Regions from separate parts of the Cellulosimicrobium sp. NPDC057127 genome, predicted to be linked through region 1. Evidence: predicted binding sites of a transcription regulator. Region 1 holds the regulator's gene; each other region holds the start of a gene.
The links. Region 1 encodes Rex, which represses fermentation and respiration genes when NADH is low (regulators of the CRP and FNR family bind a similar motif). Its sites were predicted from a motif close to CTTGTGAANNNNTTCACAAG; they were not measured.
Positions count from the first base shown of each region.

Region 2: a site for Rex is predicted at 6,956-6,975, ahead of ACFTZA_RS06330 (geranylgeranyl reductase family protein). Genes of this name have one in related genera too.
Region 3: a site for Rex is predicted at 7,649-7,668, ahead of adhE (bifunctional acetaldehyde-CoA/alcohol dehydrogenase). Genes of this name have one in related genera too.

Region 1 covers NZ_JBHUUP010000028.1:730-8,478, reverse strand. Annotated here, with positions in the region: gene ACFTZA_RS16855 (DUF4153 domain-containing protein) at 40-711, opposite strand; gene ACFTZA_RS16850 (DUF2382 domain-containing protein) at 739-1,560, opposite strand; gene ACFTZA_RS16845 (redox-sensing transcriptional repressor Rex) at 1,672-2,343, opposite strand; gene ACFTZA_RS16840 (glutaredoxin family protein) at 2,416-2,712, opposite strand; gene ACFTZA_RS16835 (HAD family hydrolase) at 2,771-3,586, shown strand; gene ACFTZA_RS16830 (30S ribosomal protein bS22) at 3,729-3,827, opposite strand; gene ACFTZA_RS16825 (acetoin utilization protein AcuC) at 4,026-5,261, opposite strand; gene ACFTZA_RS16820 (TrkH family potassium uptake protein) at 5,389-6,765, shown strand; gene ACFTZA_RS16815 (potassium channel family protein) at 6,856-7,560, shown strand; gene ACFTZA_RS16810 (hypothetical protein) at 7,598-7,749, opposite strand, start outside.
Region 2 covers NZ_JBHUUP010000005.1:14,304-24,766, forward strand. Annotated here, with positions in the region: gene ACFTZA_RS06305 (o-succinylbenzoate synthase) at 1-895, shown strand, start outside; gene menD (2-succinyl-5-enolpyruvyl-6-hydroxy-3-cyclohexene-1-carboxylic-acid synthase) at 892-2,817, shown strand; gene ACFTZA_RS06315 (S1C family serine protease) at 2,944-4,524, shown strand; gene ACFTZA_RS06320 (isochorismate synthase MenF) at 4,701-6,068, opposite strand; gene ACFTZA_RS06325 (demethylmenaquinone methyltransferase) at 6,130-6,828, shown strand; gene ACFTZA_RS06330 (geranylgeranyl reductase family protein) at 7,065-8,366, shown strand; gene ACFTZA_RS06335 (NADH-quinone oxidoreductase subunit A) at 8,478-8,840, shown strand; gene ACFTZA_RS06340 (NADH-quinone oxidoreductase subunit B family protein) at 8,895-9,446, shown strand; gene ACFTZA_RS06345 (NADH-quinone oxidoreductase subunit C) at 9,443-10,234, shown strand; gene ACFTZA_RS06350 (NADH-quinone oxidoreductase subunit D) at 10,231-10,463, shown strand, end outside.
Region 3 covers NZ_JBHUUP010000017.1:34,279-44,741, reverse strand. Annotated here, with positions in the region: gene mnmA (tRNA 2-thiouridine(34) synthase MnmA) at 1-253, shown strand, start outside; gene ACFTZA_RS15205 (ester cyclase) at 235-663, opposite strand; gene ACFTZA_RS15200 (hypothetical protein) at 819-1,871, shown strand; gene ACFTZA_RS15195 (HAD family hydrolase) at 1,981-2,727, shown strand; gene ACFTZA_RS15190 (glycoside hydrolase family 65 protein) at 2,724-5,201, shown strand; gene ACFTZA_RS15185 (prolyl oligopeptidase family protein) at 5,373-7,535, opposite strand; gene adhE (bifunctional acetaldehyde-CoA/alcohol dehydrogenase) at 7,753-10,463, shown strand, end outside.

The DNA.
Region 1 (7,749 bases):
TCTCGCGTCCTGCACCGGCTCGTCCGGCCCCGTGCCCGCTCAGTGACCGAGCCCGGCCCTGTCGACCTTGCGGTGGAACCGCATCCCGGCCAGCCCGCCGAGGACCGCCCCGCCGAGGGTCACGACGGCCGCCGCCACGAGAGCGATGACACCGCCGGTCGTGAGGTCTCTCGTGCTCACCGGGATCTGGGGGAAGCTGTTGAGCTCGGCCAGCACGTTGAACTGGCTGCCCGCGACGAGGCCGAGCAGCGCCAGCACGATCGCGACGACCACGGCCCACACCCACACCGCGACGCCCTGCTTCGCGCCGTCGAAGCGCGCCATCCGCCCCGCGACGTACCCACCGCAGTAGTACGCCACGAAGAGGACGGCGAGCAGGATGATGCCGCCGACGATACCGATGGTCTCGGGGTTCTGCGTCGCCTGGTCGGCCGCGTCCGCAGCGCTCTCCGCCGTGGTCAGGCCGAAGACGGCGCCTGCCGCAGCGGCGAGCGCCGTGAGGATCACGGCCATGCCGGTCGCGGCCAGCCATCCGAAGAACGCCGCGCCGATCTTCACGCCGCCGTACTCCTCCTTCTCCCGCTCCACGACGCTCTCGCGCTCACGACCGACGTGCGCGGCCGTCGGCTCCGCCGCGTGCTCGGGCACGTGCTGGTCCCGCGGTGCGGCCCGGTCGTCGCCGGGCGACGTGCTCCCGTAGCTGGTGCTCATGGGTAGGGTCCTCTCCGTGCCGTGGGATCAGCGTCGCCGGCCGCTCTCCGGGCCGTCCGGCAGGTCCGTCTCGATCTGCTCCTTGCGGACCTGCTCCGTGACCTGCTCGTCCTCCGTCACGGTCTCGGTGCCGAGGCGGACCCGCTCGGTGGGGACGGTCTCCTTGTCGACCACGGGGCGCTCGGCGTGCAGCTCCACCTCGTGCTCCTCGGAGGTGAGGTTGCCGCCGGACATCGCGGCTCCCCGGTTGGCGTCCGTGATGGGCTCGCGCTCGACGCGGACCTCCTCGTGGGAGACCGGGACGGTCCGGGTGACGTTCTCCGTGACGACGTACTTGCGCAGCCGCGCCTTCCCGGCCTGCACGCGCTCCGTCCCGACGTCCAGGCGCTCCTCGGACCGGGTCATCGCGTCGTCCGTCTCCGGCCCCGACGTGTCGTGCCCGACGGTGCCCGTCGTGCCGGTCCGGTCAGCGAGGCCGGTCCGGTCGCCGGCGCCCGGCGTGCCGCCGGTGCCCGCGGGCGTCCCGTAGTCGCTCCGGCCGTAGTAGCGGTAGAGCTCGGCCTCCTCGTCCGGCGACAGGTGACCCTCGGAGTCGTCGACGCGGGGCGCGTCCTTCACCTTGTCCTTGCCGAACGGCACGCGGATGTCGTCACCCTGCACCGTCGCGTCCGCGAGCGGGACGAACGACTCGCCGGTGCCGAACAACCCGGTCGAGACGGTGACCCACTCGGGCCTGCCGGTGGTGTCGTCGAGGAAGATCTGTCCGATCTTGCCGATCTTCTGCCCGGAGGTGTCGGTGACGGTGCCACCGTTCGTGAGCAGGGAGTCGATCTGGTGGGTCTCGATCATGATGATGCGCCCTTCGGAGTCGGTGGGCGAGGGCCCGTCTTCTCGAGCCGACTCCTCCATCGTGGGAGCACCCCGGGGGCACGCATCTGGGGGGGCGCCCCAGCCGTCCGGTCAGGGCGTCGGGGCCCCGAGCGCGCGCGCCTGCGAGTGGAACGCGAGGATCTGCAGCTCGCTGCCCACGTCCACCCCGCGCACGTCCACGTCCGCGGGGACCTGGAGGGCGCACGGCGCGAAGTTGAGGATCTCCTTCACGCCCGCCGCGACGACGCGGTCCGTGACCGCCTGCGCGTGCGCCGCCGGCGTGGCCAGGACGACGATCGACACGCCCTCGCGCGCGACCACCTCCTCGAGGGCGTCGACGTGCTCGACGACGATGCCCGCCGCCCGGGTGCCGACCACGTCCGGCGACGCGTCCAGCAGCGCCGCGACGTGAAACCCGCGCTGCTCGTAGCCGGAGTAGTTGGCGAGCGCGTGCCCGAGGCTGCCGATGCCGATGATCGCGATGCGGTGCTCGTCCGCGAGGCCCAGGGCCTCGGTGATGTACCCGGCGAGCGAGTCGACGTCGTACCCCACTCCCCGCGTGCCGAACGAGCCGAGGAACGACAGGTCCTTGCGCAGCTGCGCCGACCCCACGCCCGACAGCTCGGCCAGCTCCGCGGACGACGTCGTCGAGACCCCGCGCGCGACGAGGTCGCGCAGCGCGCGCAGGTAGAACGGGAGCCGCGCGACCGTCGCGCTCGGGATTCCCGGGAGCACCACCTCACCGACGACCTGCTCAGCCACTCGCCACCACCGCCATCTCCGGACCGTCCTCGTCGACGATCGCCCGACCGTGCTCGTCGTACCCGGTGGACATCATCCCAGGTCCGGCGGCGCGCCCGAAATCCGCGCCACCGCGCGCGCGAGCCGACGCTCGTCGACCCGCCAGAAGGCCTGCTGCACGCCACCGACCGTGACGACCGGGACGTACTCGGAGAACTGCTCGCGGACGCCCGACGGCGTCCCCGCGTCGTCGAGGTCGACCTCGGCCCACGCGACGCCCGCCTCCCCGCACACGCGCGCGACGACGTCGCGCGCGTCGTCGCACAGGTGGCACCCGGCACGCCCGTACAGCAGGACGGGCGGGACCGGGGCGGGATCGGCGGCGCTCACGGTCCCAGGCTAGAGCCCAGTCCCGGACGCGCGGCGCGGGCGCCGTTAGAGTGGCGGCATGCCGACGTCCCCGGGGCAGCCACCCGCCCTCCGCACGGCGGCGTTCTTCGACGTCGACAACACGATCATCCGCGGCGCGTCGTCGTTCCACCTCGCGCGAGCCCTGCACCAGCGCGAGTTCTTCTCGACGACGGACATCGTGCGCTTCGCCGTGCACCAGGCGCGGTACCTCCTGCTCGGCGAGAGCCGGCGGCAGATCGACCGCATCCGCTCGCGCGCGCTCGCCCTCATCGCCGGGCGCTCGGTCGCCGAGATCACCTCCATCGGCGAAGAGGTCTACGACACCGTCCTGTCCCTGCGCATCTACCCCGGCACCCGCCGCCTGCTCGACGAGCACCTCGCCGCCGGTCACCAGGTGTGGCTCGTCTCCGCGACCCCCGTGGAGATCGGCGAGCTCATCGCGCGCCGCCTCGGCGCGACCGGAGCGCTCGGCACCGTCGCGGAGCACGAGGACGGCTTCTACACCGGGCGGCTCGTCGGCGACCTCATGCACGGACGCGCGAAGGCCGCCGCCGTCAGCGCGCTCGCCGAGCGCGAGGGCATCGACCTCGAGGCCTCCTACGCGTACGGCGACTCGCTCAACGACGTCGCGATGATGCACGAGGTCGGGCACCCGTGCCCCATCAACCCCGACGCACGGCTGCGCCGGCACGCGCAGGACGTCGGCTGGCCCATCCGCGAGTTCCGCGGGCGACGACGGCGCGTGACCCGCAGCGGCGTGCGGACCGCGAGCTGGGCCGGGGCCGTGTGGGCGGGGGCGCTCGTCCTGCGGTCCGTGCGCCGGGCGGTCGACCGGCGGCTCGCGCGGCTCTGACCTCTCGCGGGGCGGGGTGGGGGATGTTCGCCCGACCTACCATCCGACTACCTCACCGCGTCCCCACGACGCAGCGAGCCCGGTCACCCCGCGTTCGGGGTGCCGGGCTCGGCGGTCGGCGCGCGCGTCGTGGCGCGCGACGTCACTTCTTGTTGCGGCGCTGGTGACGCGTCTTGCGCAGCAGCTTGCGGTGCTTCTTCTTGGCCATGCGCTTGCGGCGCTTCTTGATGACGGAGCCCATAGGTGGTCCTCGCAATGCTTGTCGGTGCTGGTCGGCGGGGTCGTTCCGGTACGGGGCGACCGCCGTGTGGTCCACGGTTGATCAGGGTTCGTGCACCACGAGCCGACCAACACGAGAGAAATCCGCCCCTTAGCGTACCCGCTCGCGCCGCATCACCCGAACCGGAGTCAGGCCGCGGACACGATCCTCACGTCACGGTCAGTCGAAGTGCGCGTCGAGGCCCAGGTGCCCGAACACGGCGCGTCGCGTCGCGAGGATCGCACGGTCCACGGCGTCGTCCGGGTCGAAGCCCGCGCTCCAGGGACGTGCCTCGACGCCCGCGCCGAAGGTCCCCGGTCCCTCCACGCCCGTGACCTCGGCGACGAGGTCGCGGAACGCCGCGGGGACGGGCTGCCCGTCGACCACGGGTGCGTGCACCACCTCGCCCACGACGGCGGACCACGCGAGCGGCACGACGCGCGCGATCGCGTACCCGCCCCCGCCGAGCGCGAGCCACCGCCCCCCGGTGAGCTCGTGCGCGAGCGCGTGCAGCCGCGCCGCGGCGGTGCGCTGCGCCCCCACGGAGACGTCGAGGTCGGACAGCGGGTCGTCGCCGTGCGCGTCGCAGCCGTGCTGCGTGACGAGCACCTCCGGACGGAACGCCCGCAGCACCGGCGGCACGACGGCGTCGACGGCGCGCAGCCACCGTGCACCGTCGGTGCGGGGCGGCAGGGCCACGTTGACCGCGGTGCCCTCGGCGCCGGGACCTCCGACGTCGGTCGGGTGCCCGGTCCCCGGGAACAGCGTCGCGCCGCTCTGGTGGACGGACACGGTGAGCACCCGCGGGTCGTCCCAGAACACCTCCTCGACGCCGTCGCCGTGGTGGGCGTCGACGTCGACGTACGCCACGCGCCGCACGCCCTCGTCGAGGAGGCGGCGCACGGCGACCGCCGCGTCGTTGTACACGCAGAAGCCGGACGCCGCCCCGGCCTTCGCGTGGTGCATGCCGCCCGCGAGGTTCACCGCATGGCGCACACGGCCCGAGGCGATCGCCCCGGCCGCCTCCCACGAGCCGGCGACGACGCGGGCCGCCGCCTCGTGCATCCCCGGGAACACCGGGTCGTCCTCCGTGCCGAGCCCGCGCCGCGGGTCGGGCGTCCCGTCGTCGGACGCCGCCCGGACGGCCGCGAGGTAGGCGGTGTCGTGCACCGTGGCGAGCACGGCGTCGTCCGCGGGCGGCGGCGCGACCAGCTCGACGTCCGCGCCGTCCAGCAGCCCCAGCTCCTGGGCGAGCCGCATCGTCAGGTCGAGGCGGGCGGGAGCCATGGGGTGCCCCGGGCCGAAGTCGTAGCCGAGGAGGTCCTGGCCCCAGACCACGCACGCCCGGGCGGCCGGCCCGTCGAGCGGTGCGGCGACAGGCGTGCCCTCGGCGGGCGTCGGGGCGGAGATGGGCATGGCTCACGGTAACGCCGTCCGTGCGCCGCCGCGCCGGTCGGCCGTGACGTGACGGGTCACCGGGCCCGTGGCAGAGTTGCGCCGTGGCACGACGTGCGTCGGCGGCCGGCGCCGCGAGGGAGGTCCGATGCCCGCTGGCCTGACCAGCCGGCTGTTCCAGGGGCGTGAGGTCGTCGACCGCCTGGCACGCCAGTCCCCCGCACGGCTCGCCGTCACCGTCTTCGCCGCGGTGGTCGCCCTGTTCACCGCGCTGCTCCTCGCGCCGTGGGCCACGGCGTCGGGCCGTTCGGCGCCGTTCGTCGACGCGCTGTTCACCGCGACGTCGGCGGTGTGCGTCACCGGTCTCGTCGTCGTGCCGACCGGGACCTACTGGTCCGTCTACGGCCAGGTCGTCATCCTCGTCGGCATCAAGGTCGGCGGCCTCGGCATCATGACCCTGGCGTCCATCCTCGGCATGGCCGTCTCGCGCCGCATCGGCCTCACGCAGCGGCTGCTCACGGCCTCGGAGACCAAGACGACGCGGCTCGGCGAGGTCGGCTCGCTCGTGCGGGTCGTCATCCTCACGTCGACCGCGCTCGAGCTGCTCATCGCCCTCATGCTGTTCCCGCGGTTCCTCGTGCTCGAGGAGACCGTCGGCGAGGCCGCGTGGCACGGGATCTTCTACGGGATCTCGGCGTTCAACAACGCCGGCTTCGTGCCCACCCCGGAGGGCCTGGCCCCGTACGTCGGCGACTGGCTGCTGTGCCTGCCGATCATCCTCGGCGTGTTCATCGGGTCGCTGGGCTTCCCCGTCATCCTCAACGTGCTGCGCAGCCGCCGACGCGCGTCGAGGTGGAGCCTGCACACCAAGATCACCCTGACGATGAGCGCCGCCCTCGTCGGCATCGGGACCGTGCTCTACGGGGCGGTCGAGTGGGCGAACGAGCGCACGCTCGGGCCGCTGTCGTTCGGCGACAAGATCCTCGCGTCCCTGTTCGCGGGCGTCATGCCCCGCTCGGGCGGGTTCTCGACCGTGGACACAGGCGGCATGCGCGAGGCCAGCTGGCTCATCACCGACGCGCTGATGTTCGTCGGCGGCGGCTCGGCCTCCACCGCGGGCGGCATCAAGGTCACGACGCTCGCGGTCATGCTCGTCGCGATCGTCTCGGAGGCGCGCGGCGACCGCGACATGGAGGTGTACGGGCGCCGCATCCCGCGCGACACCCTGCGGCTCGCGGTCGCGGTCTCCTTCATCGGCGCCACCGCGGTGCTGCTCTCGAGCCTCCTGCTCCTCGAGATCACGGGCGAGACGCTCGACGTCATCCTCTTCGAGACGATCTCCGCGTTCGCGACCGTGGGCCTGAGCACGGGCATCACGCCCGACCTGCCCGACGCGGGAAAGTACGTGCTCGTCGCGCTCATGTTCATCGGACGCACGGGCACCATGACCTTCGCGGCGGCGCTCGCGCTGCGCGACCGGCGCCGTATCGTGCGGTACCCGGAGGAGCGGCCGATCATCGGCTGAGCGCGACACCCCACGACCACCCCAGGAAGGCACACCGTGATCGAGAACCTGCCCGACCGTGCGCAGACGCCCGACCCCGTCGCGACGCGCATCGCCGAGCGCGGACGCGCCGAGCGCGCGCGGCGGGGAGAGGCGCGCGCCCAGCACAAGGACGGCGGCGTGCTCGTCATCGGCCTCGGGCGGTTCGGCTCCGCGATCGCGGCGACGCTCGACCGTCTCGGTCAGGACGTGCTCGCCGTCGAGCGCGACCCCGACCTCGTCGCCCAGTGGAGCGGTCAGCTCCCGCTCGTCGAGGCGGACGCGTCGAACCCGGTCGCGCTCGACCAGCTCGGCGCGCGCGACTTCCCCGTCGCGGTCGTGGGCGTCGGCACGTCGCTCGAGGCGAGCGTCCTCATCACGGGCAACCTCGTGGACATGGGCACGCCGCAGATCTGGGCGAAGGCCATCTCGGCCGAGCACGGCCGCATCCTCCAGCGCATCGGCGCGCACCACGTGGTGTTCCCCGAGTCGGACGCCGGGTCGCGCGTCGCGCACCTCGTGTCGGGCAAGCTGCTCGACTACATCGAGGTCGAGAACGGCTTCACGATCGTCAAGATGCGCCCCCCGCGGGAGGTGCAGGGCTTCACGCTCGCCCAGTCCAAGGTCCGGGAACGCTACGGCGTCACGGTCATCGGCGTGAAGAGCCCCGGCGAGGACTTCGTCTACGCGACGCCGGAGACGCGGATCAGCGCGAACGACCTGATCATCTGCTCGGGCCACGCCGACCTGCTCGAGCGGTTCGCCGCGCGACCCTGAGGCGCCCGCCACGCACCGACCGCCGGGGCACCGGCCGCTACGCGGGCCGGGCCGCGCGACGGCGCAGCGCGACGCCCGCCGCGACGGCGACGCCCGCGAGCGCCGCGGCGGCGGTGAGCCCGACGCCGGTCGCCGCGAGGCCGCCCGGACGCCCTGACCGCACGGCCTCGGTCCCGGCGCCCGTACCGT
Region 2 (10,463 bases), on a different contig from region 1:
CCCGTTCTGGGACTACGACGACGCGGAGTCCGCGGCGTGGCTGCGCGCCGCGCGCGAGGCGGCCGACGGCGGCTGGCCCGCGCCGGTCCGCGACGCCGTGCCCGTCAACGTCACCGTCCCCGCCGTCGGCGCCGTGCGCGCGCAGGAGATCGTCGCGGCGTCCGGGGGCTGCCGGACCGCGAAGGTCAAGGTCGCCCAGCGCGGGCCCGACGGCGCCGTGGAGCCGCTCGACGCCGAGGTCGTCCGGCTCGAGGCCGTCCGGGACGCGCTCGGGCCGGGCGGGCGGATCCGGGTCGACGCCAACGGCGCGTGGGACGCGGACGAGGCGCTGCGCCGCCTGCCGCACCTGGACCACGCCGCGGGCGGGCTCGAGTACGTCGAGCAGCCGTGCGCCGACGTCGCGGGCCTCGCGGCGGTGCGCCGCGGCCAGCGCCTCGACGTGGCCGTGCCCGTCGCGGCCGACGAGTCGATCCGGCGCGCCGCGGACCCGTTCGCCGTCGTGCGCGCCGAGGCGGCGGACGTCGTCGTGCTCAAGGTCCAGCCGCTCGGCGGCGTCCGGGCGTGCCTCGCGCTCGCCGAGCGGGTCGGGCTGCCGGTGGTCGTGTCGTCGGCCCTGGAGTCGTCGGTCGGGATCGCGGCAGGCGTCGCGCTCGCCGCCGCGCTCCCGGAGCTGCCGTACGCGTGCGGCCTCGCGACCGTCCAGCTCCTCGCCGACGACGTCACCGACTCCCCGCTCCGGCCGGTCGACGGCCTGCTCCCCGTCGTGCGGCCGGCGCCGAGCGAGGCCGGTCTCGCCGCGACCGCGCCGGACGACGCGACCGCGCGACGGTGGACGGAACGCCTCGACCGCGTGTCCGCCATGCTCGACACCGCACCGGCCGGGGTCGCGCGATGAGCGCCGCAGCGGTCCCCGGCACGCCGGGAGACGCCGCCGCGTCCGGGCTGCCGCCTGCGGTCGCCGCGGCGTACGCCCTCGTCGCGGCGCTCGTCGCCGACGGCGTCCGCGACGTCGTCCTCGCCCCCGGGTCGCGCTCCGCGCCCCTCGCCTACGCGGTCGCGGCCGCGGCGGACGCCGGCCTGCTGACCCTGCACGTCCGCGTCGACGAGCGCACGGCGGCCTTCCTCGCGCTCGGCCTGTCGCGGGGGAGCGCACCGGTCGAGCGACCCGGGGGCGTGCGCGTGCCGCGCCCCGTGGCCGTCGTCACGACCTCCGGCACCGCGGTCGCGAACCTGCACCCCGCGGTGCTCGAGGCGCACCACGCGGGCGTGCCGCTCGTGCTCCTCACCGCCGACCGGCCGCACGAGCTCCGCGGCACCGGCGCGAACCAGACGACCACCCAGGTGGGTCTCTTCGGCCCCGCGGTGCGGTACGCCGTCGACCAGCCCGCGCCCGACGGCCGCCCGGGCGAGGTCCGCGACCTCGTCGCGGTCACGGCCCGCGCGCTCGCCGCGGCGACCGGTGCCCGCGACGGCCACCCCGGGCCCGTGCACCTCGACCTCGCGTTCCGCGAGCCGCTCGTGCCGCCCGCCGAGCTGCCCGCCGAGCCGGACGGCGCGCCGCTCGCCGAGGCGTCGCCCGACACCGCGGCACCGCTCGACGAGGCGCGCGCGCCCGCTCGCGAGGAGGCGGGCGGCACGCCGCGCACCGTCGCCGTGCCCGCGCTCGTGCGCTCCCCGGACGTGCCGCCGCCCCCGGCACGGACCGTCGTCGTCGCCGGCGACGGCGCCGGACCGGGTGCCCGTGCGCTCGCCGAGGCCCGGGGCTGGCCGCTGCTCGCCGAGCCGTCCTCCGGGGCGCTCGGCGGCCCGCAGGCCGTCGCCGCCCACCCCCTCGTGCTCGGCGTGGACGAGCTCGTCGAGGACGTCGAGGCCGCCGTCGTGCTCGGGCGCCCGACGCTCTCCCGCCCGGTCCAGCGGCTGCTCGGCCGCACGGAGGTCGAGGTCACCGTCGTCGCCCCCGGGGCGGGCCCGTGGCCGGACGCCGCGCGCAACGCCGCGACCGTGCTGCCGGCGGTCCCCGAGCCGTGGCTCGCGCCGGGCGGAACCGTCGACGACGCGTTCGTCGCCCGGTGGCGCGCGGCGAGCCGGGCCGCCGCCCGCGCGGTGGACGCCGCGACGTCGGGCGCCGTCACCGACGGACCGTCCGTCGCCCGCGCCGTCGCCGGTGCGGGTGCACCCGGGGACGTGCTCGTCGTCGGGTCCTCCAGCCCGGTGCGCGACCTCGACCTCGTCCTGGGCGCCGGGACCGCCGGCGCCGAGCCGCCCGGCACGGCCGGGCACGAGGCCCCGCGCATCCTCGCCAACCGCGGCCTCGCCGGGATCGACGGCACCGTGTCGACCGCGCTCGGCGTGGCGCTCGCGACCGCCCGCGACGCCTCGCCCGCCGACGGCGGCGCGGCCCCGCGCACGCGCGCGCTGCTCGGCGACCTCACGTTCCTCCACGACGTCGGCGGTCTGCTCCGCGGGCCGCACGAGCCGCACGTCGACCTCCAGCTCGTCGTCGTCAACGACGACGGCGGGTCGATCTTCGCCGGGCTCGAGCCGGGCGCCCTCGGCGAGTCGTCGGCCGCCGCCGCGCGCACGTTCGAGCGCGTCTTCGCGACGCCGCACGGCGCGAACCTGGCACCGTTGTGCGCCGGGTACGGCGTGGACCACCAGCTCGTGCCCGACGTCGCGACGCTGCGCCACGCCCTCGCGGCCCCGAGCCACGGCGTGCAGGTGCTCGAGGTGCGGGTCGCGCGCGACGACCGCCGGCGCTCGGCCGCGGCGCTCGCCGAGCAGGTGCGCGCCGCGGTGCGCGAGGCGCTCGCGGGCTGACCTGCCCCCGCCGGGGACGTCGTGCCGGTCGCGACGGCCCAGAACTCGCAGCGGACTCTCAGGCAGGCTCAAGCGTCGCCCAAGCGGAGGGGTGTGGAGTAGGGGGCAGATCAGAGGAGGCCCACCGTGTCGAACGACATCACCCCCACCACGCCGAGCACCCCCACCACGCCGAGCACCTCCGCCGTGCCCCCGGTGCCCGCCGCCGCCCAGCGGCACGAGCAGGTGGCCCACCCGCAGGCGCAGACGACGCAGCCGCTCGACGCGGTGCGCGCGCAGCAGACGGCCCAGCAGGGCGCGGCGCCGCACGTGCCCACCGACCCGTACGCCCCGCGCGCGCCCTACGCCGGACGCGCGACCCCGGGTGGCCCCGGCTCCGTCCCGCCGGCCCCGCCGGTCGCGCACACCCCGGCCGGTGACGGCGGCCGCGGCGCCGAGCGCCGGCGCACCTGGGTGCCCGTCGTGAGCGCCGCCGCTGCGGCGGCCGTGGTCGCGAGCGTCGGCACCGCCGGCCTCGTCGTCACGCTCGACGACGACGGCGCGACGAGCTCGCTCGCGCAGGTCGGTCAGCAGCAGGAGGAGACCACCGCGGCCCCGGTGTCGAGCTCGTCCTCGCAGAACCCCGACTGGGAGGCCGTGACGCAGGCCGTCGCGCCGTCGGTCGTCGCGATCCAGGTGCAGACCCAGGCGGGCGGCGGCGAGGGCTCGGGCGTCATCATCGACGACCAGGGCCACGTGCTGACGAACAACCACGTCGTCGAGGGCGCCGTGGACGACACCGTCCAGGTCACGCTGAGCGACGGCCGTCTGTTCGAGGCGCGGATCGTCGGGCTCGACCCGGCGACGGACCTCGCCGTCGTGCAGCTCTCGGACGCCCCGGACGACCTGCAGCCCGCGACGCTCGGCGACTCCGAGGACGTCATCGTCGGCGAGTCGGTGCTCGCGGTCGGCAACCCGCTCGGTCTCGCGAACACCGCGACGACGGGCATCGTCTCCGCCGTCGACCGCCCGGTCTCCGCGTCGGGCACCGAGGGCGGCACGTCCGTCGTGACGAACGCGATCCAGATCGACGCCGCGATCAACCCCGGGAACTCCGGTGGTCCGCTGTTCGACGCGCAGGGTCGCGTCATCGGCATCACGTCGTCGATCGCGAGCCTGTCCAGCGGCGGCAGCCAGTCGGGCTCGATCGGCCTGGGCTTCGCCATCCCGGTGAACCTCGCGAAGTCGATCGGGGAGCAGCTCATCTCGAACGGCACGGCCGAGCACGCGTTCCTCGGCGTGAGCCTGTCCGACGCGACGGCGACCGCCGACGGCGTGACGCGGCGCGGCGCACAGGTCCAGGACGTCACGGACGGCTCGCCCGCCGCGGAGGCCGGCATCGAGGCGGGCGACGTGATCGTCGAGATCGACGGCAACGCCGTCGGCGGCGCCGAGTCGCTCACCGCGTTCGTCCGCGAGCTCGCGGCCGGTGCGCAGTCCACCGTCACGGTGGTGCGCGACGGCGAGGCGCGTGACGTCGAGGTGACCCTCGCGACGCGCCCGGCGGACGACGAGCTCGCCGAGCAGGGCCAGCAGCAGGGCCAGGGCGGTCAGGGCCAGGACGGTCAGGGCCAGGACGAGCAGGGCGAGAGCGGCCAGGGCACCGACCCCACGGACCCGGGCAACGTCCCGAACCCCTTCGACTGGTTCTTCGGCGGCCGCGGCTGACGCAGCTTCCGGCGCGTCCCCCCCTGCGCGCCGGACCGGTGGTCGCCCGACGTCCCCCGGGCGACCACCACCACGGCCGGCACGGAGCACACCTCCGTGCCGGCCGTTCGTCGTGCCCGCAGCGGCCGTGCGCGTGCCGGTCGTGCTCGGGCCGGGGACGTGCGGGGCCTGGTCTCTCAGCTGCCGAGCGCGTACCGCAGGGGCTCGAGCTTGGCCTCGGACTCGGCGAGCTCGGACGCCGGGTCGGACGCGGCGACGATGCCGCAGCCGGCGAACAGCCGGACCGTGCGCGGGTCGGTCGGGGAGAGCTCGGCGGAGCGCAGCGCGATGCCCCACTCGCCGTCGCCGTCGGCGCCGAGCCACCCGACCGGGCCGGCGTAGCGGCCGCGGTCCATGCCCTCGATCTCGCGGATGAGCTCGCGCGCGACGCCCGTCGGCGTGCCGCACACCGCGGCGGAGGGGTGCAGCGCGGCGGCGAGCGCGAGGCTCGTGGGCCGTGCCGCACCGCGGCGCGCAGGCTCGGCGGGGGACGCGGCACCGCGCGCGAGGACGCCCGTGACGTCCGAGGCGAGGTGCATGACGTTGGGCAGGTGGAGCACGAACGGCGCGTCGGGCACGTTCATCGACGAGCAGAACGGCGCGAGGGCGTGCGCGACCGACGCGACCGCGTACTCGTGCTCCTCGAGGTCCTTCGACGACCGGGCGAGCTGGGCGGCGCGCAGGAGCGCGTCGTCGTCGGACAGCCCGGCGCGCCGGATGGTGCCGGCGAGGACGCGGGACGTGACGAGGCCCTTCTCGCTGCGCACGAGCAGCTCGGGCGTCGCGCCGACCATGCCGTCGACCGAGAACGTCCAGCACGCCTCGTACGCGGCGGCGAGGCGGGCGAGGAGCCAGCGCGGGTCCACGGGCTCGCTCGTGTGGGCGACGACGTCGCGCGCGAGCACGACCTTCTCCAGTGCCCCGGCGCGGATGCGCTCGACGCCCTCGGCCACGACGTCGGCCCAGTCGTCCGCGCGCAGCGCGCCGTCGCACCACGTCACCTCGCCGGGCGGGGGGACCGGCGTGCGGGACGCGCGCGCGAGCGCCGCGGCGGGGGCGGAGGACAGCGAGCCGGCGGTGTCGACCGTCGTGAGCCAGGTGCGCCCGTCCCGGCGGCCGACGACGACGCGCGGGACGACGAGGACGCCGCCCGCCCGCACCGGCTCGTGCGCGTCGTCCCCGGGGGCGGAGTCGTCGAACGCGAACGAGCCGAACGCGACCGGCCCGGTGCCGGGCACCCCGACCTCGTCGCGGACGACGGCGCGCGCGAGCGTCTCCTGCCACGCGGCCTCGGCGTCGGCGAACCTGCCCGGCCCCCACGTCTCGAGGCGCAGCGCCTCGCCCCAGCCGACGATCCCGTCGCCGCGCCGCACCCAGGTGAGGGGCCGTGCGTCGGGCAGGACGTCGACGAGCGCGGTGAGGCCGCCCGGGAGGTCGTCGATCGGCGTGGTCCGCACCACCAGGGGGTGGGGCTCGGTGGCGGGGACCGACGGTTCTGCTGTCATCGCCCCCCAGCGTAAGCGCGCGGGAGCCGTGCCGCGGGCGGCTCGTGGAAGCATGGTCGCCATGCCCCGCGCCAACCTGGACAAGAAGCCCACCGAGGTCGCGTCGATGTTCGACGGGATCGCCCGCCGGTACGACTTGACGAACGACATCCTGTCGCTGGGCCAGGACCGGGCGTGGCGCCGCGCGACCGTGCGGGCCGTCGGGGCGATGCCGGGGGAGAAGGTCCTCGACCTCGCGGCGGGCACCGGGACGTCGTCGGAGCCGTTCGCGGACGACGGCGTGCGCGTCGTCCCGTGCGACTTCTCGATCGGCATGCTCCAGGTGGGCAAGGAACGCCGCCCGGACCTCCCGTTCGTCGCGGGCGACGCGACGCGCCTGCCGTTCGCCGACGCGACGTTCGACGCGGTGACGATCTCGTTCGGGCTGCGCAACGTCGTCGACACCGAGGGCGGCCTGCGCGAGATGCTGCGCGTCGTGCGGCCCGGCGGCCGCGTGGTGATCTGCGAGTTCTCCACGCCCACGTGGAAGCCGTTCCGCACGCTGTACCAGGAGTACCTGGTGAAGGCCCTGCCGCGCATCGCGTCGGCGGTCACGCGCGAGGGCGGGTCGTACGAGTACCTCGCCGAGTCGATCGCCGCGTGGCCCGACCAGGAGGGTCTCGGCCGGCTGCTGCTGCGCGCGGGCTGGTCGCACGTCGGGTACCGCAACCTGTCCGGCGGCATCGTCGCGCTGCACCGGGCGACGCGCCCCGCCGCCTGAGCGGCGGACGGGCCCGCCCGCGCGCAGGTCGGGCCCCGGTGCGTCGGGGACCTTGGTCACGACTCGGCCAAGGAAGGTTCGCCTTGCTACACATCGTGCGCCGCGTGTGACTAGAGTGACGGTGTCCATTGTGATCGACTTCACAAGGGCGGTGGGTGCGCCGTGCCCCGACGTGGGGGGACGGTGAGTGCGTGGGCTCCGAGAGTGTTCCGACGACCGGGCGGCGAGGTGAGGACGTGCGCGGCAACCGCGATGACGCCGACGTCATCGTCGTGGGCGCGGGCCCCGCGGGGTCGGCCGCTGCCCACTACTGCGCCGCCGCGGGCCTCGAGGTCCTGCTGCTGGAGAAGTCGGCGTTCCCGCGCGACAAGATCTGCGGCGACGGGCTGACCCCGCGCGCCGTCGCCGAGCTCGTGCGGATGGGCGTGCCCGCGCGCGAGGACGACGGGTGGATCCGCAACAACGGCCTGCGGGTCGTCGCCGGCGGCCGCTCCTGGGAGCTCGCGTGGCCGGACCTCGCGTCCTACCCGAGCTACGGCATGGCGCGCGCCCGCCACTCGTTCGACCGCACGCTGGCCGAGCACGCGCGGCGCACCGGGGCCAAGCTCCTCGAGCGCACCTCCGTCACGGGCCCGGTGCTCGACGACCGCACGGGTCGCGTCGTGGGCGTCACGGCCCGTCCCGTCGACGACCGCGGACGCCGTGCGGGCGACGACGTCACCTACCGCGCGCCGGTCGTCGTCGCGGCCGACGGCGTCTCGTCGCGGTTCGCGCTCGCGCTCGGCCTCGCCAAGCGCGAGGACCGGCCGATGGGCGTCGCGGTGCGGTCCTACTTCCGCACCCCGCGCCACGACGACGCGTGGATGGAGTCGCACCTCGAGCTCTGGGACGGAGAGCCGGGACGCTCCGACCTGCTGCCCGGCTACGGGTGGATCTTCGCGCTCGGCGACGGCACGGCGAACGTCGGCCTGGGCTCGGTGAGCTCGACGCCCGCGCGGCAGTCGGCGTCGGGCGTCGACCACAAGGACGTCTTCGAGCGGTGGCTGCGCAACGCCCCGCCGGAGTGGGAGCTCGCGGAGGAGAACCGCCTCGCGCCGGTGCGCGGCGCCGCCCTGCCGATGGGCTTCAACCGCACGCCGCTGTACACGAAGGGCGTCCTGCTCGTCGGCGACTCGGGCGGCATGGTGAGCCCGTTCAACGGCGAGGGCATCGCCTACGCGATGCAGGCGGGCCGGACGGCGGCCGACGTGGTCGCGCAGGCCCTCGCGCGCGGCACCGACGCCGCCCGCGAGCGCGCCCTGCAGACGTACGCACGGACGATGCACCGCGAGCTCGGCGGGTACTACACGCTCGGCCGCTACTTCGTCCGACTCATCGAGCACCCCGAGATCATGCGGATCTGCACGCGGTACGGCCTGCCCCGGCCGGTCGTCATGCGGTTCGTCCTCAAGCTGCTGTCCGACTGCTACGAGCCCCGTGGCGGCGACTGGGTGGACCGCGTCATCGCGGGCCTGACGAAGGTGGTGCCGTCGTCATGAGCCCGTGACCGGGTCCGCAGGTGAGACGGCAACGACGCCCCCCATCAGCACCCCCCGTGACCCCGGACGACGTCGTCCGGGGATCCCGAGCCCCCACTCGAGGAGTACGCGATGACCAACCCGTACGTCCCGCTTCTCGTCCTCATGGGCGTGGCCGCCGTGCTCGCGCTCGGCGGCGTGGTCGCCAGCGCCGTGATCGGCCCGAAGCGCTACAACCGGGCGAAGCTCGACGCGTACGAGTGCGGCATCGAGCCCACGCCCCACGCCGTGGGCGGCGGGCGCTTCCCGATCAAGTACTACCTCGTCGCGATGACGTTCATCGTCTTCGACATCGAGGTGGTCTTCCTCTACCCGTGGGCGGTGGACTTCGCGACGCTCGCGACGTTCGGCCTCGTCGCGATGCTCGCGTTCCTCGCGCTGATCACCGTCCCGTTCGTCTACGAGTGGCGCCGCGGAGGCCTGGAGTGGGACTGACCAGCACCCGTCCGCGGCACCGGCCGACCAGCTAGCAGGACCAGGAGGACAACCATGGGGATCGAGGAAGCTCCCTCGGGCTTCGTGCTCGGGACCGTCGAGGACCTCGCGGGCTACTTCCGCAAGGCGTCGCTGTGGCCCGTGACGTTCGGCCTGGCGTGCTGCGCGATCGAGATGATGGCCGCGGGTGCGTCGCGGTTCGACCTGTCGCGCTTCGGCATGGAGGTGTTCCGCGCCTCGCCGCGCCAGGCGGACCTCATGATCGTCGCGGGGCGCGTGAGCCAGAAGATGGCACCGGTGGTGCGCCAGGTCTACGACCAGATGAGCGAGCCCAAGTGGGTGCTGTCGATGGGCGTGTGCGCGTCCAGCGGCGGGATGTTCAACAACTACGCGATCGTCCAGGGCGTCGACCACGTCGTCCCGGTCGACATCTACCTGCCCGGGTGCCCGCCGCGCCCCGAGATGCTCATCAACGCGATCCTGGCGCTGCACGAGCAGATCCGCGAGGAGCCGCTCGGCGTCAACCGCAAGGAGGCGGCCCGCGCCGCGGAGGCCGCGGCGCTCGAGGCGACGCCCACCTTCCGGATGAAGGGCCTGCTGCGATGACGGAGGGGACGGGGGCGGGCCCCGGCGCGGGCGGCCCGAAGCCGGCACCCCAGCCGGAGGAGGTGCAGGGACCGCGTTCGGCCGACCTCGTGACGGGCTCGCACGCCCCCGCCACTCTTGAGGTGGTCGAGGTCCGGGAGGGCATGTTCGGCGCGCAGGGCTCGGGCGACACGTCCGGGTACGGCGGCCTCGTGCAGCCCGTGGCCATGCCGGGCGCCGCGAGCAGGCCGTACGGCGGCTGGTTCGACGACGTCGTGGACACCCTCGGCGTGGTCCTCGCCGAGGCGGGCACGTCCGCGAGCGACGCGATCGAGTACGTGAGCGTCGACCCGCCCGGTGCGCACGCCGAGCTCACGCTCCACGTGCGGCGCGACCACCTCGTCCCGGTGTGCCGCGCGCTCCGCGACGACCAGGACCTGCGGTTCGAGCTCAGCCTCGGCGTGAGCGGCGTGCACTTCCCGCACGACGTCGGGCGCGAGCTGCACGCGGTCTACCACCTGACGTCGGTGACGCACGGGCGGCGCCTGCGGCTCGAGGTCGCCGTGCCGGACGCCGACCCGCACGTCCCGTCGACGACGTCGGTGTACCCGACGAACGACTGGCACGAGCGCGAGACGTGGGACTTCTTCGGGATCGTCTTCGACGGCCACCCGGCGCTCGCGCGCATCGAGATGCCGGACGACTGGCCCGGCCACCCGCAGCGCAAGGACTACCCGCTGGGCGGGATCCCCGTCGAGTACAAGGGCGCCACCGTACCCCCGCCGGACACGAGGAGGTCGTACTCGTGAGCACGCACACCACCGGGACGCCGCACGCGGCACCTCGCGCCACGAAGCCGCCGGTCGGCGACTTCGACCCGGGCGTCCCGAGCTTCGAGGCGTCCGGGGGCGACTGGGCGGAGATCGCCGAGAGCGCGGTCGCGGCCGCGGCGCTCGGCGAGGAGCGCATCGTCGTCAACATGGGCCCGCAGCACCCGTCCACGCACGGCGTGCTGCGCCTCATGCTCGAGATCGACGG
Region 3 (10,463 bases), on a different contig from region 1:
GCAGGTGCAGGTCCGCGCCCACGGGTCCGCCGTGCCGGCGCGGGTGCGCGCGACGACCGGCCCGGGAGGTGCGGCGATGGAGGTCGAACTGACCGGCACCACGTTGCGCGGCGTCGCGGCCGGGCAGTCGCTCGTCGTCTACGCCGGGACCCGCGTGCTCGGCCAGGCCACCGTGGACCGCGCGTACCGTGCCCGCCCCGGCGGGGCCGGCGGTGCGCACGCCGCTCGCGCGGCTCAGCCGGCCGCGACGTGACCGGGCGCGTGCTCGAGCGCCCGGACCAGCGCGGCCTCGTCCCGCACGCACCAGTGCTCGGCCTCGCGCCCGTCCGCGAAGCGCAGCACGTGCATCTCGCGCACCCGGAAGCGGCGCCCCGTCGGCGCCACCCCCCGGTAGTAGCCCGTGTGGCGCGCGCTCAGCTCGAGGTGCAGCGCCACGAGGTCGCCCTCGGCGATCGCGTGCAGCACGTCGACCCGCTGGTCGGTGAACGCGTCGCAGTACCAGTGCATCGTCGCGAGCAGGCTCTCGGCGCCGCCGGCGCGACCGTGCACCGGGTCGTGGTCGTGGAAGCCGGGCGCGAGGAGCGCCGTCAGCGCCTGGGCGTGGTTGCCCGGCAGCGCCTGCGTGTGCACCGCGATCGCCACGGCCTTGTTGTCCGTCGTCATGTCGACCTCGTCCGTCCGCAGGGCGAGCCGTGCGGCCCCCGGGCCCCGGCGGGGCCCCGGCGCGGCTGCGTTCCCCGAGTTCCCCAGGAGAGAGGTGGCCGGTCCATGGTCCGTGACACGGGTGCGGCGGACGCCGCGGCGGGGCAGGACGCCCGATGACCGCGGTGAGCGGGCTCGGTCCGTGGCCGGGCGGCGAGGGCGCCGACGTCCTCGAGGCGCAGCTGACGGTCCTCGGCGACCTCGCCGCGCTGCCCACGGGCGTGCGGGGCGTGCCGTTCCTCGTGCAGCTGCCGGGGCGCGGCCCGGGCGCCGACACGACCGGGCGCGCCGCCGCGCTGCTGCCCGGCCTGCCCGTCGAGCTCGGGCCGCACGGGTGGAAGCTCGCCGACCACGCGGGCGCGGACGAGCGGCGGGCCGACGCGTTCCGGCGCGAGGACCTCGAGGCGCTCGCGATCGCGGCCGCCGGGTACGCCGGACCGCTCGCGCTCGCCGTCCGCGGACCCTGGACGCTGGCCGCCGAGCTCTACCTCGCCCGCGGGGACCGCGTGCTGTCCGACCGCGGCGCCGTGCGCGACCTCGTGGAGGCGCTCGCGGCGGGCGTCGCCGACCACGTCGCCGAGGTCCGTCGGCAGGTCCCGGGTGCGGACGTCGTCGTGCAGCTCGACGATCCGCTGCTCGCTCAGGTGGGCGCCGGTGTCCTGCCGACCTTCTCCGGCTACGCGCGCCTGCGCGCCGTGCCCGGTCCCGACCTCGTCGACGGCCTGCGCCCCGTGCTCGACGCGGTGCGCGGGGCGGGGGCGACGACGGTGGTGCACGTGGGCGCGGCCCGAGCGGGCGTGGCGCCGGCCGTGCTGGCGGGCGCCGACGCGGTCGGTCTCGCGCCGGGCGGCGGCTGGGACGAGCCGCTGTGGGAGACGGTCGCCCGGACCGTCGAGCGGGGCGTGGGGCTCTGGTTCGCCCTTCCGCCCGCACGGGTCTCGCAGTGCGCCGGCCCGGCGCTCGGGGAGCTCGCCGACCTCGTCGGCGTGCCCTGGCGCCGCATCGGCCTGCCCGCCGCAGGGCTCGACAACGTCACCCTGCTCGGCGCCCCGCGGGACGTCGGCGCAGGTCCTGGCCGCACGGTCGCCGGCGCGCCCGACGAGCACCGCGCGCTGCTCGCGAACCTCGGCCGCGTCGCGGAGGTGCTCGCCGAGCGCGCCCACGCCTGACGCGCTTTCTCCGTGCGCCCCGGCGTGCGTACGCTTGTCCCGGGTCACGAGCCGCTGCCGCGGGCAGCCTCGGGGTCCCCCTCGTCACCCCTCACCCAGCGAAGGACCCATGCCCGTGCTGCGAGCCGTGCTCTTCGACCTCGACGGCGTGCTCACGCCGACCGCCGCGCTGCACATGCGTGCCTGGGAGCGGCTGTTCGCTCCCTTCAGCACCGCGCGCGCCCTGGCCCCCTACACGGACGCGGACTACTTCGCGCACATCGACGGCAAGCCCCGCTACGACGGCGTCGCGACGTTCCTCGCGTCGCGCGGCGTCGAGCTGCCGTGGGGCGAGCCGTCCGACGCACCCGGGGAGGGCACGGTCTGCGCGCTGGGCAACCGCAAGGACGAGATCGTCAACCGCATGTTCGTCGAGGAGGGCATCGAGCCCTACCCGGGCTCGGTGCGCTTCCTCGACGCCGTGACGGCGGCGGGCGTCGCGGTCGCCGTCGTGTCGTCGTCGCGGAACACGCCGACCGTCCTCGAGGCGGCCGGTCTCGCCGCCCGGTTCGAGGTCGTCGTGGACGGCAACGTCGCGGCGCGCGAGCACATCGCCGGCAAGCCGGCCCCGGACACGTACCTGCGCGCCGCCGAGCTGCTCGGCGTGCCCGCTGCCGAGGCCGTGGTCGTGGAGGACGCGCTCTCCGGCGTGCAGGCCGGCGCGGCCGGCGACTTCGGGCTCGTGATCGGCGTCGACCGCGGCGTCGGCGCGGACGCCCTGCGCGAGCACGGCGCGGACGTCGTGGTGCCCGACCTCGGCGAGCTCGACCTGACCGTCCTCGACGGCGAGCGGCGTGACGAGGAGGTCGGCGCGTGATCGGCAGGACCGCCGACGAGAAGGGCACGGTCGACCGCTCGCGGTTCCCCGCGGACCCGTGGCGCCTCGTCGAGTCGCGCTTCTCCGCGGAGGACCTGGGGGTGACCGAGACGTTGTTCGCCGTGGCGAACGGCTACCTCGGCATGCGCGGGAACGTCGAGGAGGGGCGCGAGTCCCACACGCACGGCACGTTCATCAACGGCTTCCACGAGACGTGGCCCATCCGCCACGCCGAGGAGGCGTACGGCTTCGCACGCGTCGGCCAGACGATCGTCAACGTCCCCGACGCCAAGGTCATCCGGCTCTACGTCGACGACGAGCCGCTGCTGCTCCCCGTCGCCGACCTCGTGGAGTACGAGCGCGCCCTCGACCTGCGCGACGGCGTGCTGCGACGTGACCTCGTGTGGCGCACCCCGTCGGGCAAGCACGTGCGCGTGCGCTCCGAGCGCATGGTGTCGTTCGCCGAGCGCCACCTCGCCGTCATGACGTTCGAGGTCACGCTGCTGGACGCGTCGGCGCCGGTCGCCATCTCGTCGCAGATCCTCAACCGCCAGGACGGCCAGGACGAGTACCACGTCCGCGCCGCGTCGCTGGGCGAGGGCTTCGACCCGCGCAAGACGAACGAGTTCGCCGGGCGCGTGCTGCAGCCGCGCACGCAGTGGGGTGACGACGAGCGGCTCGTCCTGTCGTACCGGTGCCACAACTCCGGCATGACCCTCGCCGTGGCCGCCGACGACCACCTCGAGACCGAGAACGAGTGGGACGTGCGCACCCAGGTCGACGAGGACCTCGCGAAGCACGTCTTCCGCGTCCACGCGGAGCCGGGCGTCCCGATCCGTCTCACCAAGACGGTCGCGTACCACACGTCGCGCGGCGTGCCCTCGCGCGAGCTCGTCGACCGGTGCCGCCGCACCCTCGACCGCGCCCGTGACGGCGGGACGGCGGCCCAGCTCGCCGACCAGCGCGCCTGGCTCGACGACTTCTGGGCCCGCTCGGACGTCGAGGTCGGAGGCCAGCCGGAGATCCAGCAGGCCGTGCGCTGGAACCTCTTCCAGCTCGCGCAGGCCACCGCGCGGGCCGAGGGCAGCGGCGTGCCGGCGAAGGGCCTCACCGGATCGGGGTACAGCGGGCACTACTTCTGGGACACCGAGATCTACGTCCTGCCGTTCCTCACCTACACAAGCCCGCGCTACGCGCGCAACGCGCTGCGCTTCCGGTACCAGATGCTCGACGCCGCCCGACGCCGCGCCCGTGAGCTGTCGCAGAAGGGCGCGCTGTTCCCGTGGCGCACCATCAACGGCGAGGAGGCCTCCGCCTACTACGCCGCCGGCACCGCGCAGTACCACATCGACGCGGACGTGAGCTACGCGCTCGTGCAGTACGTGCGCGCCACGGACGACCGCGACTTCCTGCGCCGCGAGGGCGTCGACATCCTCGTCGAGACCGCCCGCATGTGGGAGGACCTGGGCTTCTGGCGCGCCAACGGCGACGACAACTTCCACATCCACGGCGTCACCGGGCCGGACGAGTACACGACGGTCGTCAACGACAACCTCTTCACCAACGTCATGGCGCGGTTCAACCTGCGCGCCGCGGCGTTCGTCGTCGAGCGGCTGCGCGAGGACTACCCGGACGACTACGCGGAGCTCGTGGAGCGGCTCGGCCTCGGCGTGTGCGAGCCCACGGAGTGGAAGCGCGCCGCGGACCACATGTCGATCCCGTTCGCCGAGGGCATCGGGATCCACCCGCAGGACTCCCACTTCCTCGAGCGCGAGCTCTGGGACCTCGCTCACACGCCCGCCGACAAGCGTCCGCTCTTGCTGCATTACCACCCGCTCGTCATCTATCGCTACCAGGTGCTCAAGCAGGCCGACGTCGTGCTCGCGCTCTTCCTCCAGGGCAACTACTTCACCCCGGAGGAGAAGCTCGCCGACTTCGAGTACTACGACCCGCTGACGACGGGCGACTCGACCCTCTCCGGCGTCGTCCAGTCGATCGTCGCGGCGGAGGTGGGCTACCACGAGCTCGCGCTCGAGTACTTCGTCTCCTCGCTCTTCGTCGACCTCGCGAACCTCCACGCGAACGCGTCCGACGGCGTGCACGTCGCCTCCGCGGGCGGCACGTGGTCGGCGCTCGCGTGCGGCTTCGGCGGCATGCGCGACTACAACGGCGAGCTGACGTTCGACCCGCGCCTGCCCCAGGGGTGGGAGTCGCTGACGTACCGGGTCACGTGGAAGGGCACGCGGCTGCGCGTCACCGTGCTGCCCGACGCCTTCGAGATCGAGGCGGAGACCGGCGAGGGCACGCAGGTCGGTGTGCGCGGGGAGCAGGTGAAGGTCGTGCCCGGCGAGGTGACGCGGGTCGCGCTCGACGGCCAGGGCCCCGTCAAGCCAGGCCGCCCGAGCCTGCGCGCGCTCTCGGGCAACCGTCGCGAGGACGGCACGCTCATCACCGCGACGGTCCCGCACTCCTGAGGGGCGGCGGCGCTCGGCCGTCGGTGGAGCGTCGTCGTCACGAGGGTCCAGGGCGCCGTGCGGGCGCGGGTCTACCATCCGCCCGCTCGTGCCTCGCGGGCTCCCGCCAGACCCGCCACGACCCGCGCCCGCACGCCGCCCCGTCCCCACGACAGGGCGGCGTCGCCGTGCTCAGGCGAGGCGCTCGGCCAGGAAGCGCCAGTGCACCGCCGCCATGTGGGCGGCCTGGGCGTTGTTGGCCGCGCCGCCGTGGCCGCCCTCGATGTTCTCGTAGTACGTGACGTCCTTGCCGGCCTGGAGCATGAGCGCGGCGAGCTTGCGCGCGTGGCCCGGGTGGACGCGGTCGTCCTTCGTCGACGTCGTGAACAGCACCGGCGGGTAGTCGCGGTCGGCGTCGAACAGGTGGTACGGCGAGAACGTGCGGAGGAACTCCCACTGGTCGGGGTCGTCCGGGTCGCCGTACTCCGCGGCCCACGAGGCGCCCGCGAGGAGCTTGGTGTACCGCTTCATGTCGAGCAGCGGGACGCCGACGATGACGGCGGCGAACAGCTCGGGGTACTGCGTGAGCATGTTGCCGGCGAGCAGGCCGCCGTTGGAGCGGCCCTCCATGCCGAGGTGCTCGTGCGTCGTGATGCCTCGGGCGACGAGGTCGCGCGCCACGGCCGCGAAGTCCTCGTAGGCGCGGTGCCGGTCGGCCTTGAGCGCGGCCTGGTGCCACGCGGGGCCGTACTCGCCGCCGCCGCGGATGTTCGCCACGACGTACACGCCGCCCTGGGAGAGCCAGGCTCGGCCGAGCGCCCCCGAGTAGCCGGGCGTGAGCGAGACCTCGAACCCGCCGTAGCCGTACAGGAGCGTCGGCGCCGTGCCGGTGCCGGTGCCCGAGACGAGGTCCGACCGTCCGACGACGAAGTACGGCACGCGCGTGCCGTCGTCGGACACGGCGAAGTGCTGGGCGGTCGTCATGCCGGACGCGTCGAAGAACGCGGGGTTCGCCTTGAGCGCCTCGGGCGCGCTCGCCTCGCCCGGCTGCGCGCCGAGCTCGACGAGGGAGAGCGTCGTGGGCGTGAGGTAGTCGGTCGTGACGAGCCACAGGTCGTCGGACTCGACGGGGTCGACGGCGCTGACGCCGATCGTGCCGAGCTCGGGCAGGCCGGGGATCTCGCCGCGCACCCACGGGGCGTCGCTCGCGCTCGCGCCGGACGGCGGGGTGAGCACGTGCAGGCGGTTCTTGACGTCGTCGAGCACGTTGACCACGAGGTGGTGACGCGTCCACGTGGCGCCCGCGAGGGACGTGCGGGGGGTGGGCTCGAACAGCACGGTGAACCCGCGGTCGCCGGCGAGGAAGTCGTCGAACCGGGCGGCGAGGAGCGAGCCGGCGCGGTAGGTGGTGCCCGCGGCGTCGCCGACCGTCCAGTCCTCGCGCAGCTCGACGAGCATCCACTCGCGGCGCACGCCGACCTCGGCCGAGTCGGGCACGTCGATCTTCGTCAGCCGCTGCTCGGGCGTGCCGGGGTTCTCGGCGAGGTAGAGCTCGTCGGAGTAGAAGGCCTTGGAGCGGTGCACGAAGTCGCGCTCGAAGCCGGGAGTGTGGGTGCGCCAGGCGGAGATGTACATGTCCGCGTCGGTGCCCTCGAAGACCGTGACGGCGTCGGCGAGGGGCGTGCCGCGCCTCCACCGCTTGACGACGCGCGGGTAGCCCGACGGCGTGAGCGTGCCCGGCCCGAAGTCGGTGAAGACGTAGACCGTGTCGGCGTCGACCCACCCGAGCGACCCCTTGGCCTCGTCGCGGTGGAAGCCGCCGTCGGCAGGGTCCACGAACCGCTTCTCCACGAGGTCGAACTCGCGCGTGACGTCGGCGTCCGAGCCGCCGGGGGACAGCTCGACCAGCGCACGGCGCCACGGCTCGCCGGCCGCGAGCTCCTCGGGCGTGGGGCGCAGCACGCGCGCGCCGTGCCAGACCCAGCTCTGCCCCTCGGCAGCGCCGAGGGCGTCGAGGTCGAGAACGGTCTCCCACGCGGGCTCGGCGGTGCGGTACGACTCGAGCGTCGTGCGCCGCCACAGGCCGCGCTCGTGCCGGGCGTCGCGCCAGAAGTTGTAGAGGTGGTCGCCGATCCGGGACACCTCGGGGATCTTCGCGTCGGAGTCGAGGACCTCGCGCACGGCCGCCTCGGTGGCGGCGAACCCGTCGTGCGTCTCGAGCGTCGCGGCGACCTCGGCGTTGCGGGCACGGACCCACGCGAGAGCCTCGTCGCCCTCGACCTCCTCGAGCCACAGGTAGGGGTCGGTGTCGCTGGTCGCGGGCGTCAGGGCGTCCGTCACGTGCTCGGTCGTCATGGGGTCCCACCCTACGGGTCGCGCGGCGGCCGGGCCGGTGGCAGGGGGCGTCCCCGGGACCAAAGACCCTGATCCGGGCCGGACGGCACCAGGACCTGGCTCCTCGCCGATGGTTTGTGAAAGTATTCACAAGTAGACACCGCCGAAGGAGCCGGGGCATCCGGCCCCGGAGCACCCACGGCCCGAACCCCGGCACGGCCGGGACGAAGGGGACGCCATGAGCGCCAGGGGCACGACCGCGAGGCCCGAGACCACCGGTACCGACGAGCCGCGCACGACGGAGATCGACGTCCTCGTCGAGCGTGCTCGCAAGGCCCTCGACCGGTACATGACCCTCACGCAGGAGGACGTCGACAGGATCGTCCTCAAGGCCTCCGTCGCGGCCCTCGGCCGCCACGGCCACCTCGCGCAGATGGCCGTCGCCGAGACGGGGCGCGGGGTGTTCGAGGACAAGGCGACGAAGAACATCTTCGCGTGCGAGCACGTGCCCAACTCGATGGCCGGTCTGCGGACGGTGGGCGTCGTCGGTCGTGACGAGCTCGCCGGCGTCGTCGAGATCGCCGAGCCCGTCGGCGTCGTGTGCGCCGTGACGCCGGTGACGAACCCGACGTCGACCACGATCTTCAAGTCGCTCATCGCCCTCAAGACGCGCAACCCCGTCGTGTTCGCGTTCCACCCGAGCGCGCAGCGCTCCTCGGCCGAGGCCGCCCGGATCGTGCGCGACGCGGCCGTGGCCGCGGGCGCCCCTGACGACTGCGTCCAGTGGGTCGAGCACCCGTCGATCGAGGCGACCAACGCGCTCATGCACCACCCGGGCGTCTCGCTCATCCTCGCGACCGGCGGCAACGCGATGGTCCGCGCCGCCTACTCGGCCGGCAAGCCCGCGCTCGGCGTCGGGGCGGGCAACGTCCCGGCGTACGTCGAGCGCAGCGCCGACCTCGGGCGGGCGATCAACGACGTCGTCATGTCGAAGGCGTTCGACAACGGCATGGTGTGCGCCTCGGAGCAGGCGATCATCCTCGACGACGCGATCTACGACGAGGCGATGCGCGAGCTCGCCCGCCTGCACGCCTACCGCGCGACGCCCGCCGAGAAGGCCATGCTCGAGCGCCTCGTCTTCGGCGTCGAGGCGAGCGGGACGAGCTGCGCGGGTGCGAAGCTCAACCCGGGGGTCGTCGGCAAGCCGCCGTCGTGGATCGCGCGCGAGGCGGGGTTCGAGGTCCCCGACGACACCTCGATCATCCTCGCCGAGATCGACGACGTCGGTCCCGACGAGCCGCTGAGCCGCGAGAAGCTCACGCCCGTCCTCGCGGTCCTGCGGGCCCGCGACACCGAGCACGGGATCTCGCTCGCCGAGCGCATGGTCGAGCTCGACGGCCTGGGCCACTCGGCCGCGATCCACACGGCCGACGAGGCGCTCGTCGAGCGGTTCGGCTCGCGCGTCAAGGCGGTGCGCGTGCTGTGGAACAGCCCGACGTCGCTCGGCGGCATCGGCGACATCTACAACGCGCTCGTCCCGTCGCTCACGCTCGGCTGCGGCAGCTACGGCGCGAACTCGGTGTCGAACAACGTCTCGGCGGTCAACCTCGTCAACATCAAGCGGATCGGGCGGCGCAACAACAACATGCAGTGGTTCAAGGTCCCCGCGAAGACGTACTTCGAGCCGAACTCCCTGCAGTACCTCGCGCAGATGCGCGACGTGCACCGCGTCACGATCGTCACGGACAAGGTCATGAACCGCATCGGCGTCGTCGACCGCGTGCTCGACGTCCTCGGCCGCCGCGAGGAGAAGGTCGCGGTCCAGATCATCGACTCGGTCGAGCCGGAGCCGAGCGTCGGCACCGTGAACCGCGGCGCGGAGTCCATGCGCGACTTCGAGCCCGACACGATCGTCGCGGTCGGCGGCGGCTCGCCGATGGACGCCGCGAAGGTCATGTGGCTGCGCTACGAGCACCCGGAGATCGAGTTCTCCGACATGCGCGAGAAGTTCTTCGACGTGCGCAAGCGCGCGTACAAGTTCCCCGAGCTCGGTGGCCGGGCGAAGCTCGTGTGCATCCCGACGTCGTCGGGCACCGGCGCGGAGGTGACGCCGTTCGCGGTCATCACCGACGAGGAGACGGGGTACAAGTACCCGTTGGCGGACTACGCGCTCACCCCGACGGTCGCGATCGTCGACCCGGTGCTCACCGAGACCATGCCGGCGAAGCTCGCCGCGGACTCCGGGTTCGACGCCCTGACCCACGCGACCGAGGCGTTCGTGTCGGTCTACGCGAACGACTTCACCGACGGCCTGTGCCTGCAGGCCATCAAGATGGTCTTCGAGAGCATCGAGGAGTCGGTGACGCGCGGGGCGTCGGCGCCCAAGGCGCGCGAGCGCATGCACAACGCGGCGACGATCGCCGGCATGGCGTTCGGCTCGGCGATGCTCGGCATCGTCCACGCCATGGCGCACACCGTCGGCTCGACGTTCCACCTCGTGCACGGGCGCACCAACGCGGTGCTGCTGCCGCACGTGATCCGGTACAACGGCCAGGTGCCGACCAAGCTGACGAGCTGGCCCAAGTACGAGCGTTACGTCGCACCCGAGCGCTTCCAGCAGATCGCGCAGCACCTGGGCCTGCCGGCCGCCACGCCGGAGGAGGGCGTCGAGTCGTACGCCCGCGCGGTCGAGGAGCTGCGCGCGAAGGTGGGCATCGAGGCGACGTTCGCCGCCCAGGGCGTCGACGAGGCGGCGTTCATGAACCGCCTCGACGAGCTGGCGATGCGGTCCTTCGAGGACCAGTGCGCGCCCGCCAACCCGCGCCTGCCGGTGCTGGAGGACATGCGCGACATCCTCGTGGCGGCGTACCGCGGCACGAGCCGCGAGGAGGCCCGGGCGGCACGCCTCGCGGCCGAGCGCGCCGCGGACGCCGCCGCGGAGGAGGCCGC